Regions from separate parts of the Hydrogenophaga luteola genome, predicted to be linked through region 3. Evidence: predicted binding sites of a transcription regulator. Region 3 holds the regulator's gene; each other region holds the start of a gene.
What was found. Region 3 encodes sigma-54, which starts transcription at its own class of promoters, with help from an activator protein. Its sites were predicted from a motif close to TGGCANGNAANCTGCTTT; they were not measured.
Positions count from the first base shown of each region.

Region 1: a site for sigma-54 is predicted at 2,317-2,334, ahead of ACFOPI_RS03580 (phenol hydroxylase subunit). Genes of this name have one in related genera too.
Region 2: a site for sigma-54 is predicted at 3,425-3,442, ahead of ACFOPI_RS16880 (PQQ-dependent catabolism-associated beta-propeller protein). Genes of this name have one in related genera too.

Region 1 covers NZ_JBHRXX010000001.1:726,985-732,229, forward strand. The annotation lists gene ACFOPI_RS03565 (aromatic/alkene/methane monooxygenase hydroxylase/oxygenase subunit alpha) at 1-717, opposite strand, end outside; gene ACFOPI_RS03570 (MmoB/DmpM family protein) at 740-1,009, opposite strand; gene ACFOPI_RS03575 (aromatic/alkene monooxygenase hydroxylase subunit beta) at 1,035-2,030, opposite strand; gene ACFOPI_RS03580 (phenol hydroxylase subunit) at 2,076-2,276, opposite strand; gene ACFOPI_RS03585 (sigma 54-interacting transcriptional regulator) at 2,619-4,298, shown strand; gene ACFOPI_RS03590 (GntR family transcriptional regulator) at 4,309-5,055, shown strand; gene ACFOPI_RS03595 (hypothetical protein) at 5,104-5,245, shown strand, end outside.
Region 2 covers NZ_JBHRXX010000007.1:452,769-458,013, reverse strand. The annotation lists gene ACFOPI_RS16895 (quinoprotein dehydrogenase-associated SoxYZ-like carrier) at 1-307, opposite strand, end outside; gene ACFOPI_RS16890 (ABC transporter permease) at 329-1,174, opposite strand; gene ACFOPI_RS16885 (branched-chain amino acid ABC transporter substrate-binding protein) at 1,156-2,358, opposite strand; gene ACFOPI_RS16880 (PQQ-dependent catabolism-associated beta-propeller protein) at 2,355-3,356, opposite strand; gene ACFOPI_RS16875 (tripartite tricarboxylate transporter substrate binding protein) at 3,657-4,592, shown strand; gene ACFOPI_RS16870 (ABC transporter ATP-binding protein) at 4,589-5,245, shown strand, end outside.
Region 3 covers NZ_JBHRXX010000004.1:160,175-165,419, reverse strand. The annotation lists gene ACFOPI_RS09940 (THUMP domain-containing class I SAM-dependent RNA methyltransferase) at 1-1,083, opposite strand, end outside; gene ACFOPI_RS09935 (RNA polymerase factor sigma-54) at 1,080-2,699, opposite strand; gene lptB (LPS export ABC transporter ATP-binding protein) at 2,712-3,461, opposite strand; gene lptA (lipopolysaccharide transport periplasmic protein LptA) at 3,497-4,096, opposite strand; gene ACFOPI_RS09920 (thiol:disulfide interchange protein DsbA/DsbL) at 4,273-4,911, opposite strand; gene ACFOPI_RS09915 (SPOR domain-containing protein) at 4,984-5,245, opposite strand, start outside.

The DNA of each region.
Region 1 (5,245 bases), on a different contig from region 3:
CATGTGGCGGCTCTCGTCGGACTGGGCCGAGAAGCCGAAGGTCACGGTGGACATGTCGCCGTTGTGCGCCGCGCCGCTCATGAAGGGCACGAACAGCAGGTTGGTCAGCACGTACTCGAACGAGAAGCTGACGGCGGTCAGGAACTCGAACGGGCCGCCGGTGCAGGCGTCTTCGAAGAAGCTCTTCGGCACCGACAGGTACCACACGCGGTCGAACCAGTGGTTCGAGTGGTGCATGCCGTTGAAGTACTTGTTGTAGTGCGAGATCGCATGCGTCTCTGTCTGGTAATGGCGCAGTTCGTCGATGGACTGCATCTGCGCCGCCACACGCGCGCCTTCTCCGGTGAACTGCCGGCCCACATGGGCAAAGCCGCGGTGCGCGTAGTACTCCAGCGGTGTCACGCCCTGGATGAACAGCTTGAGCGCGTTGACGTAGCGCGCGTCGGCCACGCCGAGCTGGCCGTTGTTCTGCGCGAAGGCCTCGATGACCGCGTAGAGCTTCTTCTCCTTCTCGCCCTGGTACTTCCAGTAGGCGTCCATCGTGAGACGGAACGGGTCCTGCCACTTGTCCCAGTCGTGGATCTTGATGCCCTCGTACGTGTCGTACGGGAACACCTTGTCCATCGGCTGGTAGGTCGTCTCCCAGCCCAGGCCGCGGGTCATGGCGGCATAACGTTCCTTCAGGCCGAGTTTCTTGCTGGCAACGCGGGTGTCCATGTGTTGTCTCCTCTGTTGGGGTTCAGTGCTTCCAGCTGAGGGTCAGCTGGTCGTCGTCCTCGTCGATGTGGCCCGAGAGGGTGACGAGGTTGACGTGGATGGCTTGCAGGTCGTAGGGCCGGCCGGTGAGGCCCTCGATGGTTTCGCGGCGGATGGTCAGGCTGCCGGGCGCGTTGATCTTGACCAGGCCGGTGGGGTGGGTCAGCACCGCGTTCGGGTTGTCGGCCACGATGGCGTCGATCACCACGCGGGACTCTTCGTTGTGCTGGAAGGCGATGAATACGTCGGACATGTTGTGGTCTCCTGTTCAGGCCTGGTCAGGCGTTCACGCCGGTTTTGGTCAGGCGCGCCTGCAGCTGCACGCGGGCGTCGCTCAGCACGGTCTCGCCGACTTCGCCGAGCGCGAGACGCGCAATGGGCGAGAGCGCGGCCTGGGCGCGGTCCATCCAGTGGCCGGTCCACTCGCGCAGCAGGGCGCGGTTGGCGTCCGACTCGGCGCCCGCAGCCTTGATGACGGCATCGATCCAGCGCGCGGTTTCGTCGTGCCACTCGGGCATGAAGCTGGTGAGCATCGCGACGGCGGTGCCGCCCTGCAGCGCGACGTGGTCGTCCACGAAGGCACCGTAGATCAGCGGGTACAGCAGACCGTCCACAGCGAAGTTCTGCGCCACGAACAGCTCGAACGGGTCGCTGACCACGAAGCTGTCCTCCACCAGGCGGCGCAGGCCCTGCCACTCGGGTGCGTCCAGCCAGGCCTGCTTGCCGTCTTCGAGCGACTGCGGCTCGCCCAGCACCAGGCCCAGGCGGGTGAGGTACTGCGCCACGCCCAGGTTGTCCATCGCGTGGAACATGGCCGGCGCGGTGAAGGCCGTGCCGTAGCCGTAGGCGCAGATGGACGCGTTGTTCATGTTCGCGCCCCAGGCCGCGTGGCGCAGCGGCATCAGCACGGCCAGCGCTTTTTCGCGGATCGCGTCGGGCATCTTGCCGACCATGGCGCGCTGCTCGACGAACTGGAAGTTGGCTTCCATCGCGTCCTGCTGGCGCGCGCGGGCCATTGTCCAGGTCGCGTAATAGAACTGGCGCGGGTCCTTGAGCACGTACCAGTCGGCCAGCACGACCTTGCTGCGGCTGGCGTCGAAGAGCTCGTGGCCCGGGTCCCAGGTCGGCCGGTAGTGGAAGTTGGTCATCGGCTGCGCGCCGAAGGTGGCCTCCTGGTAGCGGCTGGCGGCCTTGTCGCCGCCGATGTATTTCGCCACGTGGGCGTAGGTCTGGCGCAGCGGCGTGATCTCCCGCGCCTGCAGGTCGATGTTCATCGGTGCTTGTCTCCGTGGTGGGTTGTGCGAACGGCTCTCGGGAACTCAGGTGTCCAGACGCTGCACCCGGTTGTTGGCGCAGAAGGCCTCGAAGGCCGGGGCGGGCAGCATCAGCTCCACCGCCAGCTCCGGCCAGCCGATCGAGAACTCGAAGGCGACCAGGCCGTCGGCCCGGCGTTCGATCACCCGCACGAAACGCAGCGAGGTGTCGACGGCGGGCAGGGTGGTGTCGGTGGTCTGGGGCATGGTGCTTGGGGCGGTCGGTGCGTTGTCGGACGCGTCCCCTTTCGCAGATGGCGTGCCAGCCGACCCGCGTTGAACCAAAAATCTCGATATTTCAGGGAAATCCCTGAGAAAAGGACCGATGTGCAGCGCAACATCCGGATCGCTTGACGCCTTTCGATAGCCTGATTCTTGGACTGTTGCGGCGCAGCACGCGGAAAAGATCACGATATGAAGAGGCCTGTTGGGCCTCAGTTGATCAAATGATCAATTCCCGGGGCTGCTTTACCGGCTTGCTGACCTGGGGCTGCTTCACAGAAAATATCGAGATTCCAGTCGCCGCGGAGCGACCCACCGGAGACACCTTTGGACCCCCACCTGACCTACCCGCCCGACAACGACCTGCGCCGCCTGCTGCGCTTCGAGCCGCACAGCGGCGCCATCTGGCTTGGCGAGCGGCGCATGGTGCTGCTGCACACCGCGGCGCTCACGGCGCTGCGCCACGACCTCATCACCTCGGTCGGGAAGGACCACGCGCGGCGCCTGCTCACGCGCATGGGCTACGCCTGCGGTCTGCACGACGCCGGCTTCGCGGCCAAGACGCGCGGCAAGAAGACGCTGGAAGACATGTTCCTGGTCGGGCCGCAGCTGCACATGCTGGAAGGGGCGGCGCGTGTAACGCCGGTGCGGCTGGAGATGGACGCCGCCGCCGGCCGCTTCGAGGGCCTGTTCCGCTGGGACGACTCGTGGGAGGCGCACGCGCACCGCCTGCAATATGGCGTGGTCGATGAGCCGGCCTGCTGGACCCTGCTGGGCTACGCCAGCGGCTACACCAGCGCCTTCATGGGGCGGCTGATCCTGTTCAAGGAAATCAAGTGTTCGGCCTGCGGCGACGACCATTGCCTGATCGAGGGCCGTCCCATCGACGACTGGCCCGACGGCGACGCGCACCGCCAGTACTTCGAGGACGACTCGCTGCTGGAGAAGATGGCCGCGCTGAGCCAGCAGGTCGAGGCGCTGAAGAACACGCTGGAGCCGGCCGAGTCGGGCGGCATGCTGGTCGGTGCCTCGGCGGGCTTCCAGCGCGCGCACGACCTGATGCGCCGCGCCGCCGCCACCCAGGTGACGGTGCTGCTGACCGGCGAGACCGGCGTGGGCAAGGAGCGTTTTGCGCGCGCGCTGCACGAACACTCCGAGCGAGCGGCCGGGCCGTTCGTGGCGGTGAACTGCGCGGCCCTGCCGGCCGAGCTCATCGAGGCCGAGCTGTTCGGTGTGGAGAAGGGCGCCTTCACCGGTGCGCACGCGGCGCGGGCCGGCCGCTTCGAGCGGGCCGAAGGCGGCACGCTGTTCCTCGACGAGGTGGGTGACCTGCCGCTGCCGGCGCAGGCCAAGTTGCTGCGTGTGCTGCAGGAGGGCGAGATCGAGCGCCTGGGCAGCGAGAGCGCGCGCAAGGTCAATGTACGACTCGTGGCCGCGACCAATGTCAACCTGGAAGCCGCGGTGGAGCGCGGGCAGTTCCGGCGCGACCTGTTCTACCGCCTCAACGTCTACCCGATCTGCATTCCGCCGCTGCGCGAGCGCACGAGCGACATCGAGCCGCTGGCGCGCCACCTGCTGGCGCGCTTCACCGCGTTGCACCAGAAGCGCCTGGGCGGCTTCAGCGACCGCGCGCTGCAGGCGCTCTCGCGCCACAGCTGGCCGGGCAATGTGCGCGAGCTGGAGAACCTGGTCGAGCGCGGCGTGATCCTGGCGGCGCAGGGCGGTGTGATCGAGGCCGAACACCTGTTTCCCAACCAGTCCGAACCGGCGCAGGACGGCATCGACCCGCAGGGCCGGTTGGCGCGCCGTGCGCCCGAGGACGAGCTGCGCCTGTGTGCGCAGGTGCTCGATGCGGGTGTGCCGATCGAGACCCTGGAGGCGCAGGTGCTGGCCCTGGCGGTCGAGCGCAGCCGCGGCAACCTGGCCGGTGCGGCCCGCATGCTGGGCATCAGCCGCGCGCAGCTGGCCTACCGGCTCAAACGCCAGCATCAACAGGACGCCGATTGAGGTCATCACCATGCTGCAAGACCTGCTTCAACCCGCCCACGCCGCCGGCCCCGCGCCGCGCAGCGAGGAACCCGAGCCGCGCACCCTCACCGAACGCGCCTACCGCGCGCTGCGCCACGACATCGTGTGCGGCGATCTGCGGCCGGGCCAGCGTCTGCGCGTGGAGCACCTCAAGGACCACTACGGCGTCGGCGCGGGCACGCTGCGCGAGGCGCTGGCGCTACTGGTCTCCGACGCGCTGGTCACGGTCGAGGGGCAGCGCGGCTACCGGGTCAGCGCGGTGTCGCTGGATGATCTGCGCGACCTGACCGACACGCGCGTGCGGCTGGAGACCGAGGCGCTGCGCCAGTCGATCCGCCTGGGCGACGCGGCCTGGGAGGCGGCCGTGCGCGGGGCTTTCGCGCAGCTCAGCGCGGCCGAGGAAGGCGGTGCCGGCCGCGACCCGGACCAGTGGGAGCGCGCCAACCGCCACTTCCACGAAACCCTGATCGCAGGCCACAGCTCACCCTGGACGCGGCATCTGCTGGACATCCTCTACCGCCACGGCGAGCGCTACCGCCACATCGCGATCCGCATCGGCGCAACGCCAGGCTTTGATCGCGACGTGCACGCCGAGCACGAGAGCATCTTTCTGGCGGCGATGGCGCGGCAGGAGGCCCGCGCCGCGCTGGCGCTGGAAGCCCACATCCGGCTGACCTGCGACATCCTGACCCGCCACGCCGACGCCGCGACAGGGGGCGGATTTAAGCCGGCTTAATACGGGTGGGGGTAGTATGACCATCCCCTTTTTCCACCCGCTCTGGTCATGAACATCCCACGCTTCCGAGTCCTGCCCTTGCTCGCCCTTGCCGCAGGCGCCTGTGCCTGGCCCGTCTGGGCCGCCGACCCCGTCACCGACGCCCTGCAGAAGGCCTACGTGCCCTACCGTGCGGCCCTGTTCAAGACCA
Region 2 (5,245 bases), on a different contig from region 3:
CCTGGCGCACCGGGTTGCGGTCCACCGACACCCGGATGCGCACCACCCCGCCCCCGACAGCGGACAGACCCCGCGCATCCACCAGCAGCGGCACATTCATCGCGTCGTCGGCGAAGGCCGGCCCCTTGACGATCACCGCTTCGCTGAACGTCGCCGTGGCCTTTCCAATGGTCTGCTCGCGCAGGCTGGGGTACTGCATGGAGCCCAGCGGATCGCCGCCGGTCTGGTCTTCCTGCGCCAGCGCAGACCCTCCGATCAGCGCTGCGGTCGACAGCAACCATTGGCGGCGGTTGGAAGCAAGGCGCATGACTGGGTCTCCGGGCCTGGCTCAACCGCCAGGCTTCTTGCTGATCGAGCCGCGCTGCGGGTCGTAGCCCCACAGCGCCGCGGCGAAAAACACCACCGTGCAGCCCAGCACCACGGCCCACGCGGTGCCATGGAACTGCCCGTACATCGCAAAGCGGATCGCCTCGACCGCATGGGTGAAGGGGTTGGCCTGCGCCAGCTTGAGCAGCCACCAGGCGCCCGACTCTTCGAGCTTCCACAGCGGGTACAGCGCGGGGCTGATGAAGAACATCGGGAAGATCACGAAGTTCATCGTGCCGGCGAAGTTCTCCAGCTGCTTCACGTAGACCGACAGCACCAGCCCCACCGAGGCCAGCATCACCGCGCCACACACCATGGCCAGCAGCGCGGCCGGCAGGTGCAGCAGCGGCAGCTCCACGCCAAAGGCCCAGGCGATGGCCAGGAACACCACCATCTGCAGCACCGAAAGGGCCGTGCCCGCCAGCAGCTTGAAGGCCAGCAGCCAGCCGCGCGCCAGCGGCGCGGTCAGCAGCAGGCGCATCACACCCATCTCGCGGTCGTAGACCATCGAGAGCGAGCTCTGCATGCCGTTGAACAGCGCCACCATGCCCAGCAGGCCGGGCACCATGTATTCCTTGTATTCGACGTAGGTCTCGTAGGGCGGCGCAATGGCCACACCGAACACGTTGTGGAAGCCCGCGGAAAACACCACGAACCACAAGAGCGGCCGCACCAGGGCCGAGCCCAGGCGCGAGGGCTGGCGCAGGAAGCGGCCGATCTCGCGGCCCACCACCGCCCGCAGGGCGCGCAGCAGGTGCGGCAACAGGGCGGGCGCCGGGTCGGGGGTGTTCAGGGTCGCTGCTTGCATGCGCTTTCCGCTTCGTCGACACCCAGTGTGTCCATGACTTCCTTGGGGTGCAACACGCCGTCCAGCGGGGCCACGCCGATCACGCCGTCCACATGGCTGAGGAAGATCGGCTGGCGCAGCTGCCCGTCCCAGGCGCGGAACGACAGGCGCGGCCCCTTGAAGCCGTCCACCGCCACCGGCCCGCCGCGCAGGGCCTTGAGCTGCTGGGCCACGGGCGCCTTGGGCAAATCGACCAGTACCGTGGCCACCGCACGGCCCGCGATCCAGGCGGCCCAGTCGTGGCCAGTCATCGGTCGTTTGTGCTCCTTGGCAAAACGGCGCGAGAGCTGCGGGCCGCCGTTGCGCTCCCACAGCGGGTGCCAGGGCACAGCCACCAGACCATTGGCGCCCACCACCGGCCGCGGCAGTTGTGTGGCGTAGGGCACGGTGCGCGCGAACTCGCCGTCGCTGTCGAGCACCGCCACCACCTCGTGCTCGCGGTCGCTGCCGGTCAGAAGGCGCACATTGCCCAGGTCGCGCTCGCGCGGGTCGCCAGTCAGCTTGAAGGGTTTGGTGGACGTGGCCTTGATGCCGTAGCGTTTGGCCGCGCGGTTGAAGGCCTCCAGCATGGGCGCATCGCCCGGCAAAGGCCCCTGCAGCACCAGCGCCTTGCGCCAGTTGCGCGCGGCCAGGTACTGCGCCAGCGCATCGCTCAGCATCGCGCGGCTGGGGATGGTGTGCAGCAGGTGGGCCGCGCACTGCGCGCCGCGCAGCGCGTCGTCGTCGGCCGCGGCGTTGAACACGATGGCGCCACCCAGCGCGGCCGGCGCCGCCTGCACCAGCGCACGCAACTCGGCGGCCGGCAGGTCGGCCACCACGTGCTGCACCTTGGCGGCCTTCAGCTCGGCCAGCGCTTTGGTCAGCCCCCCCGCGTTCGGCAGCACCACGTCCTTGACCTCCAGCGCGATGCCGGCGGCGTCCAGTTCAAATGCCGAGTCTTCGGCCGCGAGCTGTACCCCGTCGATGGCGCGCCCGGTCGGATGGCCGGGGTAGGCCTTCTCCATGCGGCGCGGCGCGTGGCGCGGGTCACCGTCCAGCGACACCACCGCGATGGTGACCTTGGTGGCGGCGAACGACGGCAGCGCCGCCGCCAGAGCCAGCGCGCCCAGCAGGGCACGCAAAGGTCTGCTCGGATGCAACGTCATTTGCTCACGAGAACCGTATGTGGAACTCGGCCTGCCGGCACCGTCTTCAGTGCCTTGCCCGACGCCGTGTCGATCAGCGTCATGTCGTCCGACAGGCCGTTGGCCACGAACAGCGTCTTGCCGTCGGGCGTGAAGCCCAGGCCCCAGGCCCGCTTGCCCACCAGGATCTGGTTCTTCACCGCCTTGCTCGCCACGTCCACCTCGGCCACGTGGTTGGCTCGGCCCAGGCCCACCCACATGCTCTTGCCGTCGGGGCTGATGGCCATGCCCACGGGGGTGATGTCGGCGTCGCGCATGCCCTTGACGGTGAACTTGATCTTCTGCTTCTCGGTGTGGGCCTTGGTGTCGACCACGCTCACGGTGGCATCGAGCTCGTTGGTGACCCACAGCTCGCTGCCGTCGGGGGACATCACGAAGCGGCGCGGGCGCTTGCCAACCTTGATGTTCTTCGTGACCTTCTTCGTGCCCAGGTCGATCACATGGACCACGTTGGCCACTTCGGACGTGACATAGGCCGTCTTCCCGTCGGGCGTGACCAGCACGCCCTCGGGCTCGCCACCGGTCTTCACTTCGAACAGCGCCTTCTTGGTGGCGATGTCGTAGGCACCCAGCACGCTGTCGTCTTCCACCGACACGTAGGCGGTCTTGCCGTCGGGGCTGAGGTCGAACATCTCGGGACTCTCGCCCAGCGGCACGGTGCCGGCCAGCTTGCCGCCCGCCACATCCACCACGCCCATCGCATTGCTGTCGCCGCAGACCACGTAGATCTGCGAGCCATCCGCGTTGAACGACATATCGCGCGGGCGCTTGCACACGTCGATGGCGCCCTGGCGTTCGCCCGCGGTGTTGAACACGTAGAGCTTGTTGTCCTTCTCGCTGGACACGTAGACCTTGCTCTCGGCGTGGGCCGGCAGGCCGAAGGCGAGCGAGGCGCCAGCGGCGCACAGGGCCGCTGTCAGGGGCCGGGAACGGCGGAATGCGGCGGCACTAAGGGCCATGTCTTTGTCTCCTTGATGTTGTCAACAGGTCGGCGACCGGGCGATGCCCGCCTCGGGCGCGCGGTGCTTCTGCAAATTCGGTGCCAGTGCGCCATGGACTGTTGCGGGAACAGAATTTGCCTGAAGATGCCCCGTCCCGAGGGCTCTCCGAGGGACAGGAGACTATCAGGCCACGCCATGAGACACACACCGCTGTTCCCAGCGTTCAAAAATGACACAGGGATAACCCTGAGCCGTGACACACCCCCGGCCCGGCGCCCGACGCGCCGCGACTTCCTGTGCCAGGCGGGCGCGCTGGCCATGGCATCCGCCGCGCCGATGGCGCGGGCCCAGGCGCCCTTTCCATCCAAGCCGCTGCAGCTCATCGTGCCCTGGCCCGCGGGCGGACAGACCGACCTGACGATCCGCATCCTCTGCGAAGAGGCCGAGCCGCTGCTGGGCCAGCCGGTGCTGGTGGTCAACAAGCCCGGCGCGGCCGGCACGCTGGTGGCGCCCGCGCTGAAGGCGGCCGAGCCGGACGGCCACACCATCGGCCAGGTGCCGATCACCGTCTACCGCCACGCGCTGATGAACCACGTGCCCTGGGACCCGGTGACCGACCTCGCGCCCATCCTGCAGGTCTCGGGCGTGAGCTTCGGCCTGCTGGTGCCGGCCAGCAGTCCGTTCAAGTCGGCCACCGAGCTGATCGACTGGGCGATCAAACACCCCGGCGAGCTGATCATGGGCTCCACCGGCATCGGCACCACCGCCCACCTGGCGATGGAAGAAATCCTGCTGCAGCACAACGTGAAGTACGTGCACGTGCCGTACAAGGGCACGGCCGACCAGATGCTGGCCATCGCCGGTGCGCAGATCATGGCCGGCGTCAACTCCACCGGCTTCGCGCCCTGGGTCGAGAAAGGCCAGATGCGCGTGCTCGCCACCTTCAACGCCGCGCGCAACCCGCGCTGGCCCGATGCGCCCACCATGCGCGAGCTGGGCTACCCGCAGGCGGTCTACACCTCGCCCTGGGGCCTGGCCGCGCCGGCCGCCACGCCGCCCGCCGTGGTGCAGAAACTGCACGACGTGTTCCACAAGGCCATGTTCAGCGAACGCCACGCCAGTGCGCTCGCCCGGTACGATCAGTCGCTGGATTACCTGGGCACGCGCGACTACCGCCAGGCCGTGCTCGCCACCGTCGAGCGCGAGAAGAAGCTGCTCGCGCGCATGAACCTGCTGGCCAAACCCGCCTCATGACCGAACACACCGCCCTCGCCTCCGACACCGTGCTGAAGGCCGAAGGTCTGCACAAGGCCTACAACGACAAACCCGCCCTCAAGGGCGTGAGCCTGTCGCTGAGGCCCGGCGAGATGGTGGCCCTGCTCGGCCCCAACGGCGCCGGCAAGTCCACCCTGCTGCAGCTGCTCACCGGCCTGTTCACACCCGACCAGGGCGCCATCACCGTGCTCGGCCACGACATGCGCGCCCACCCGGCACGCGCGCTCGCAGGCCTGGGCGTGGTGTTCCAGCAAAGCGCACTCGACCTGGACCTGACGGTGATGGCCAACCTGCTCTTCCACACCGACCTGCACGGCATCCCGCGCAAGACGGCGCGCGAGCGCATAGCCATGCAGCTGGCTGCCATCGGGCTGCAGGACCAGGCCAAGGCCGTGGTGCGCAGCCTCTCGGGCGGCACGCGGCGCAAGGTGGAACTGGTGCGCGCCCTGCTGCACCGGCCGCGCCTGCTGCTGATGGACGAGGCCACGGTGGGCCTGGACCCGGCCTCGCGCCAGCAGCTGCTGGACACGGTGCGCGGCCTGTGCAGCGAGCAGGGCCTGGCCGTGCTCTGGGCGACGCACCTGATCGAAGAGGTGAAGACCGCCGACCGGCTGCTGCTGCTGCACCAGGGC
Region 3 (5,245 bases):
CAGGCCTGGTTCGGGCGCGGCCTTGGCGCCCACGGTGAAGGTGCGGGGCGCGCGCGCGCCGCGTTCGGCCGCGCGCACCTGGGCGCTCTGCCCCGCCACGCCAGCCGCCGCAATGCGCTCGCCATAGGGCGGGTTCAGCAGCATCACACCCGGCTTGTCGGTGGGCGGCATGCGCTGCAGCGCGTCGCCGCCGCGCAGTTCCATCGCAAAGGCCACGCCCGCGCGCTCGGCGTTGCGTTGCGCGAAGTCGACCATGCGGAAGGCCACGTCGCTGCCGAACACGATGGGCTTGCGTCCGGCGGGCCAATCGCGGCGCTGCTTGGCGGCCTCGTCCTTGAGCGCGTGCCAGACGTGCGGCTGGAACGGCAGCAGCTTCTCGAAGGCGAAACGCCGCTGCAGGCCGGGCGCCACGCGCAGCGCGATCTGCGCCGCCTCGATGGCCACCGTGCCGCTGCCGCAGCAGGGGTCGTACAGCGGCACGATGTCGTCCAGCGACTCGGCTTCGGCGCCATTCCAGCCGGTGGCGGCGATCATGGCCGCGGCCAGCGTTTCCTTCAGCGGCGCATCACCCTTGTCCTCGCGCCAGCCGCGCTTGAACAGAGGCTCGCCCGAGGTGTCGATGTAGAGGCTCACCGTGTCGGTGGTCAGGTGGGCGTAGAGTCGCACATCGGGCCAGGTGGTGTTGACGCTGGGGCGTTCGCCGCGTTTGTCGCGGAAGCGGTCGCAGACCGCGTCCTTGATCTTGAGCGCCGCGAAGTTCAGGCTCTTGAGCGGGCTGTGCTGGGCCGTGACCTCGACCTTGATGGTCTGCTGCGGGGTGAACCAGATCTCCCACGCGACCTCGCTGGCCGCGGCATAGAGGTCGTTCTCGCTGCGGTAGCCGCCGTGCCAGAGCTGCACCAGCACACGCTGGGCGAGCCGGCTGTGCAGGTTGAGTTTGAGCGCGTCGCGCCACGAGGACTGCAGCGCCACGCCAGCGCGCGACTTCTGCACAGCGGTCTCGCCGGTGATGCGGGTGACCTCGGCCGCGAGGTAGTCTTCCACCCCTGCGGCGCAAGGAAGGAACAGGGAAAGGGAGTTCAAAGCGCTTTTCTCAGGTTCGCGGGCGCGATGCGCAGCGCCTCGCGGTATTTCGCGACCGTGCGGCGCGCGCACTCGATGCCCTGCTCCTTGAGCAGGTCCGAGAGCTGGTTGTCCGACAGCGGTTTGGACGGCTCTTCGGAGGCAATGAACTGCTTGAGCAGCGCACGCACCGCGGTGCTCGACGCATTGCCGCCGGTCTCGGTGCCCAGGCTGGAGCCGAAGAAGTACTTCAGTTCGTAGGTGCCGAACGGCGTGGCCATGTACTTGGCCGTGGTCACGCGGCTGATCGTGGACTCGTGCAAACCCAGCTCGTCAGCGATCTCGCGCAGCACCAGCGGGCGCATGGCGAGCTCGCCGTGCATGAAGAAGTTGCGCTGGCGCTCGACGATGGCCGAGGACACACGCAGGATGGTGTCAAAGCGCTGCTGGATGTTCTTGATGAACCAGCGCGCTTCCTGCAGCCGTTGCTGCATGGCCGCGTGGCCGGCTTCGCCGCCGGCCTCGCGCCGCCCCCGCAGGGCGTTGGCGTAAACGTCGTGCACGCGCAGGCGCGGCATCACCTCGGCGTTGAGCGAGACCTTGAAGCCGCGACCGGCGCGGGTGACGATCACGTCGGGCACCACCACGTTGCGCTCGACGTCGACGAAGCGGCGCCCCGGCTTGGGCTCGAGCCGCGCGATCAGCGTCAGCGCCGCACGCACGGTCTCGTCGTCGTGCCCGGTGGCCGCACACAGGCGCTTGATGTCGCGCTTGGCCATCAGCTCCAGCGGCTGCTCGCAGATCGCCAGCGCCGCACGGGCCGCCGGCGTGTTGCGCAGGTCCATGATCTGCAGCCGCAGGCACTCCCCCAGGTCGCGCGCGCCCACGCCCGTGGGCTCCATCTGCTGCAGCCACTGCAGGGCGATGCCCAGGCGCCGCTCGATCGCCTCGACCTCGTCGAAGCGCGGTTCCTCATCGGCGGGCCGGCCGGCGGTCAGCCGCCAGCAGGCGCGGGCCAGCTCGTGCAGGCTGTCCTCCAGATAGCCATCGTCGTTGAGCGACTCGATCAGGAAGTACAGCGCCGCGCTGTCCTCGTCCGAGAGGCGCAGGCAGCGCGCCTGGTCGTGCAGCTGGTCCTGCAGGCTGACCGGCACACGGGCCAGGTCGGCGGCGGTGGCGGTGTCGTCGTCTTCGCTGCCGGAGCCGCTGTTGCGCGCAGGCGCTTCGCCCCCCCACTCGCTGTCGTCGGGCGCCATCTCGACCGTGCCGTCGCCTTCCCAGCTCTCTTCGACCGGGGTCGCACCGTCCAGCCGGCTCTCGACGTCGTCGCCGGTGCTGTCCGCGCTGTCGGCCGGGGCGGTGCGGGTGTCCGGCTCGGCGCTGCGCGGCTCAACCACCGGCTGCGCCGCTTCTTCCAGTTGCTCGCCGGCCACCACCGGCGCGTCCGCCGTCTGAACGCCGAAATCCTCGCGATCGGCCAGCTCCTCGCCACGTTCCAGGAACGGGTTCTCGTCGAGCATCTGCTCGACCTCCTGGGCCATCTCCAGCGTGGACAGCTGCAGCAGCCGGATCGACTGCTGCAGTTGTGGCGTCAGCGCGAGGTGCTGCGACACCCGCAGCGACAGACCTTGCTTCATCCGCTCATCCCGTCACATGCGGAAGTTCTCGCCGAGGTAGACGCGGCGCACCTCGGCGTTTTCAATGATTTCGGCGGTGGTCCCGCTGGCCAGCACATGACCGTCACTGATGATGTAGGCGTGGTCACAGATGCCCAGGGTTTCGCGCACGTTGTGGTCGGTGATCAGCACACCGATGCCGCGCGACTTGAGGAAGCTGATGATGTGCTGGATTTCCAGCACCGCGATCGGGTCGATGCCGGCGAAAGGCTCGTCCAGCAGGATGAACCGCGGGCGGGTGGCCAGCGCGCGGGCGATCTCCACGCGCCGGCGCTCACCGCCCGAGAGGGCGGGCGCGGGCGAATCGCGCAGGTGGTCGACGCGCAGCTCCTTGAGCAGCTCGTCCAGGCGGGCGTCGATCTCGCGCGCGGACAGCGGCTGGCCGTTGGCGTCCTGCTGCAGCTCCAGCACCGCGCGCACGTTCTGCGCCACCGTCAGCTTTCGGAAGATTGATGCTTCCTGCGGCAGGTAGCCCAGGCCCAGCCGGGCGCGCCGGTGGATGGGCAGGGATTCGATGCGGTGGTCGTCCAGCAGGATTTCGCCACCATCGGCCCGCAGCAGGCCGACGATCATGTAGAACGAGGTGGTTTTGCCGGCACCGTTGGGACCGAGCAGACCGACCACCTCGCCCTTGTCCACCGACAGGGATACGTCCTTGACCACCTTGCGGCTGCCATAGGACTTCTTGAGCCCTCTGACCTCCAGACGGCTGTGCGACACCATGTCGCCCGAAGGGCTGGCGCTGGCGACGGTCTCCGTCACTTCTTGGGCTCGGTGATCTTGCCGCTGGGGCGCAGCTTCGCCGGATCGGTCGCTGGAGCGGCGGGACCGTTCTTCTCCTCTTCCGGGATCGGCGTGAGCATGGCGCGCACGCGGCCGGTGGGATTGGCTGCCGTCTTGCTGGTGTCGCCACCCTTGACCGTGAACACCTCGGTCAGGCTGTTGTAGAGGATCTCGGTGCCTTCGCTCACGTCGTTGAGCAGGGTGCCGCGGTAGCGGCGCAGCACCGCGCGGCCGGTGAACAGCACCGTCTGAGCCTTGCTGTCGTATTCGATGCGGTCGCCTTCGCCCTCAATCCACTCGTCCAGACCTTCCCGTTTCTGGCGGAAGAAGCCGGCCTTCTCGGGCGTTCCCAGCAGCAGACCGTACTGGTTGCCCTGCGGGTCCTGGCGCACGTCCAGTTTGGCACCACGCATCAGGATGGTGCCCTTGGTGATCAGCACATTGCCGGTGAACACGCTGGTCTGGCGCGCCTCTTCGTAACGCAGCGCATCGGCCTCCACGTTCATGGGCTTGTCCTTGTCGGCCTTTTCGGCCTGCGCCAGCAGGGGCAGCGTCAGGCCAATGACGGCCAACATCCGGGCGATGGAACGGGGGGTTGGTGCGTGTAGGTGCATGGCGTATGAGGGCACAAATCTTGCATTCATTGTAGCGGTGCCCAAGCCGTTTCGCGGCAGCGGCGGCACATTGTTCCCGCCATGAAAGCAGGAAGCCCGCACAGGCGGGCTTCAAGAAGAGAAGTGACAGAAACCGGTCAGCCTTTGCGGGCCTCGGCGATCAGCGAGTCGGCCACCAGCAGAGTGCGCGGCCCCTGTCCACCCACATAGAACTTGCCGGCGATGCCCAGGGCGGGCGTGCCTTCTACCTGGTAGGCGTCCTGCAGACCGACGGCCTTCTTGGACAGCTCGGCGGCCTGACCGTTGAAGATGCCCAGAAACTGCTCGCGGTTCACGCCCTGCTTTTCGATCCAGGCGGTGATGGCGGGTGTCGTTGTCAGAGGCAGGCGCTCTTCATGGATGGCCTTGAACACCTTGACGTGCAGCGTGTCCACCAGGTTCATGGCCTCCAGCGTGAAGTACAGGCGCTGCATCGGCACGAAGTTCTGGTTGAAGGCCACCGGCATGCGGCGCACCGTGACGTGGGCCGGCTTGCGCTTGATCCACTCGCCGAAGACTGGCTCGAAGTTGTAGCAGTGGATGCAGCTGTAGGCAAAGAACTCGACCACCTCGACCTGCCCCGCCGGGCTCTCGGTCGGTGCTGGCTTGGCCAGGCGCTGGAAGTCGGTGCCTTCCTTGAAGGCCACGCGCTGGGCCAGTGCCGGCGACAGGGCCAGTCCGCTGGCGGTGGCGGCACCAGCCACCAGGAGGCTGCGCGAAAAATCTCGACGATGCATGGAATCGGACTCCTTGAAATGACCTGAATCAGGCTCCCGGGCCTGTGAAAAGTTCCTCGTGCGGTGGTGCAATCAGCGCTGCACCCGCACCAGCGCCGCCTCCACCCCGTTCACCTCCAGTTGCTCGCGCGTAGCCTCGGCCATGGATTTCTGGCCAAACGGCCCCATGCGGACGCGGAACACGGTGCGGCCCGACTGCTCGCGCTCGGTGATGGTGGCGTCCATGCCCAGCATGGCCAGCCGGGCCTTCTGCGCCTGCGCCTCTTCGGGAGACTTGAACGCCCCGGCCTGCACGAAGTAGGTGAACGGGTCGGCCCCCTGTGCAGCCGCGGGC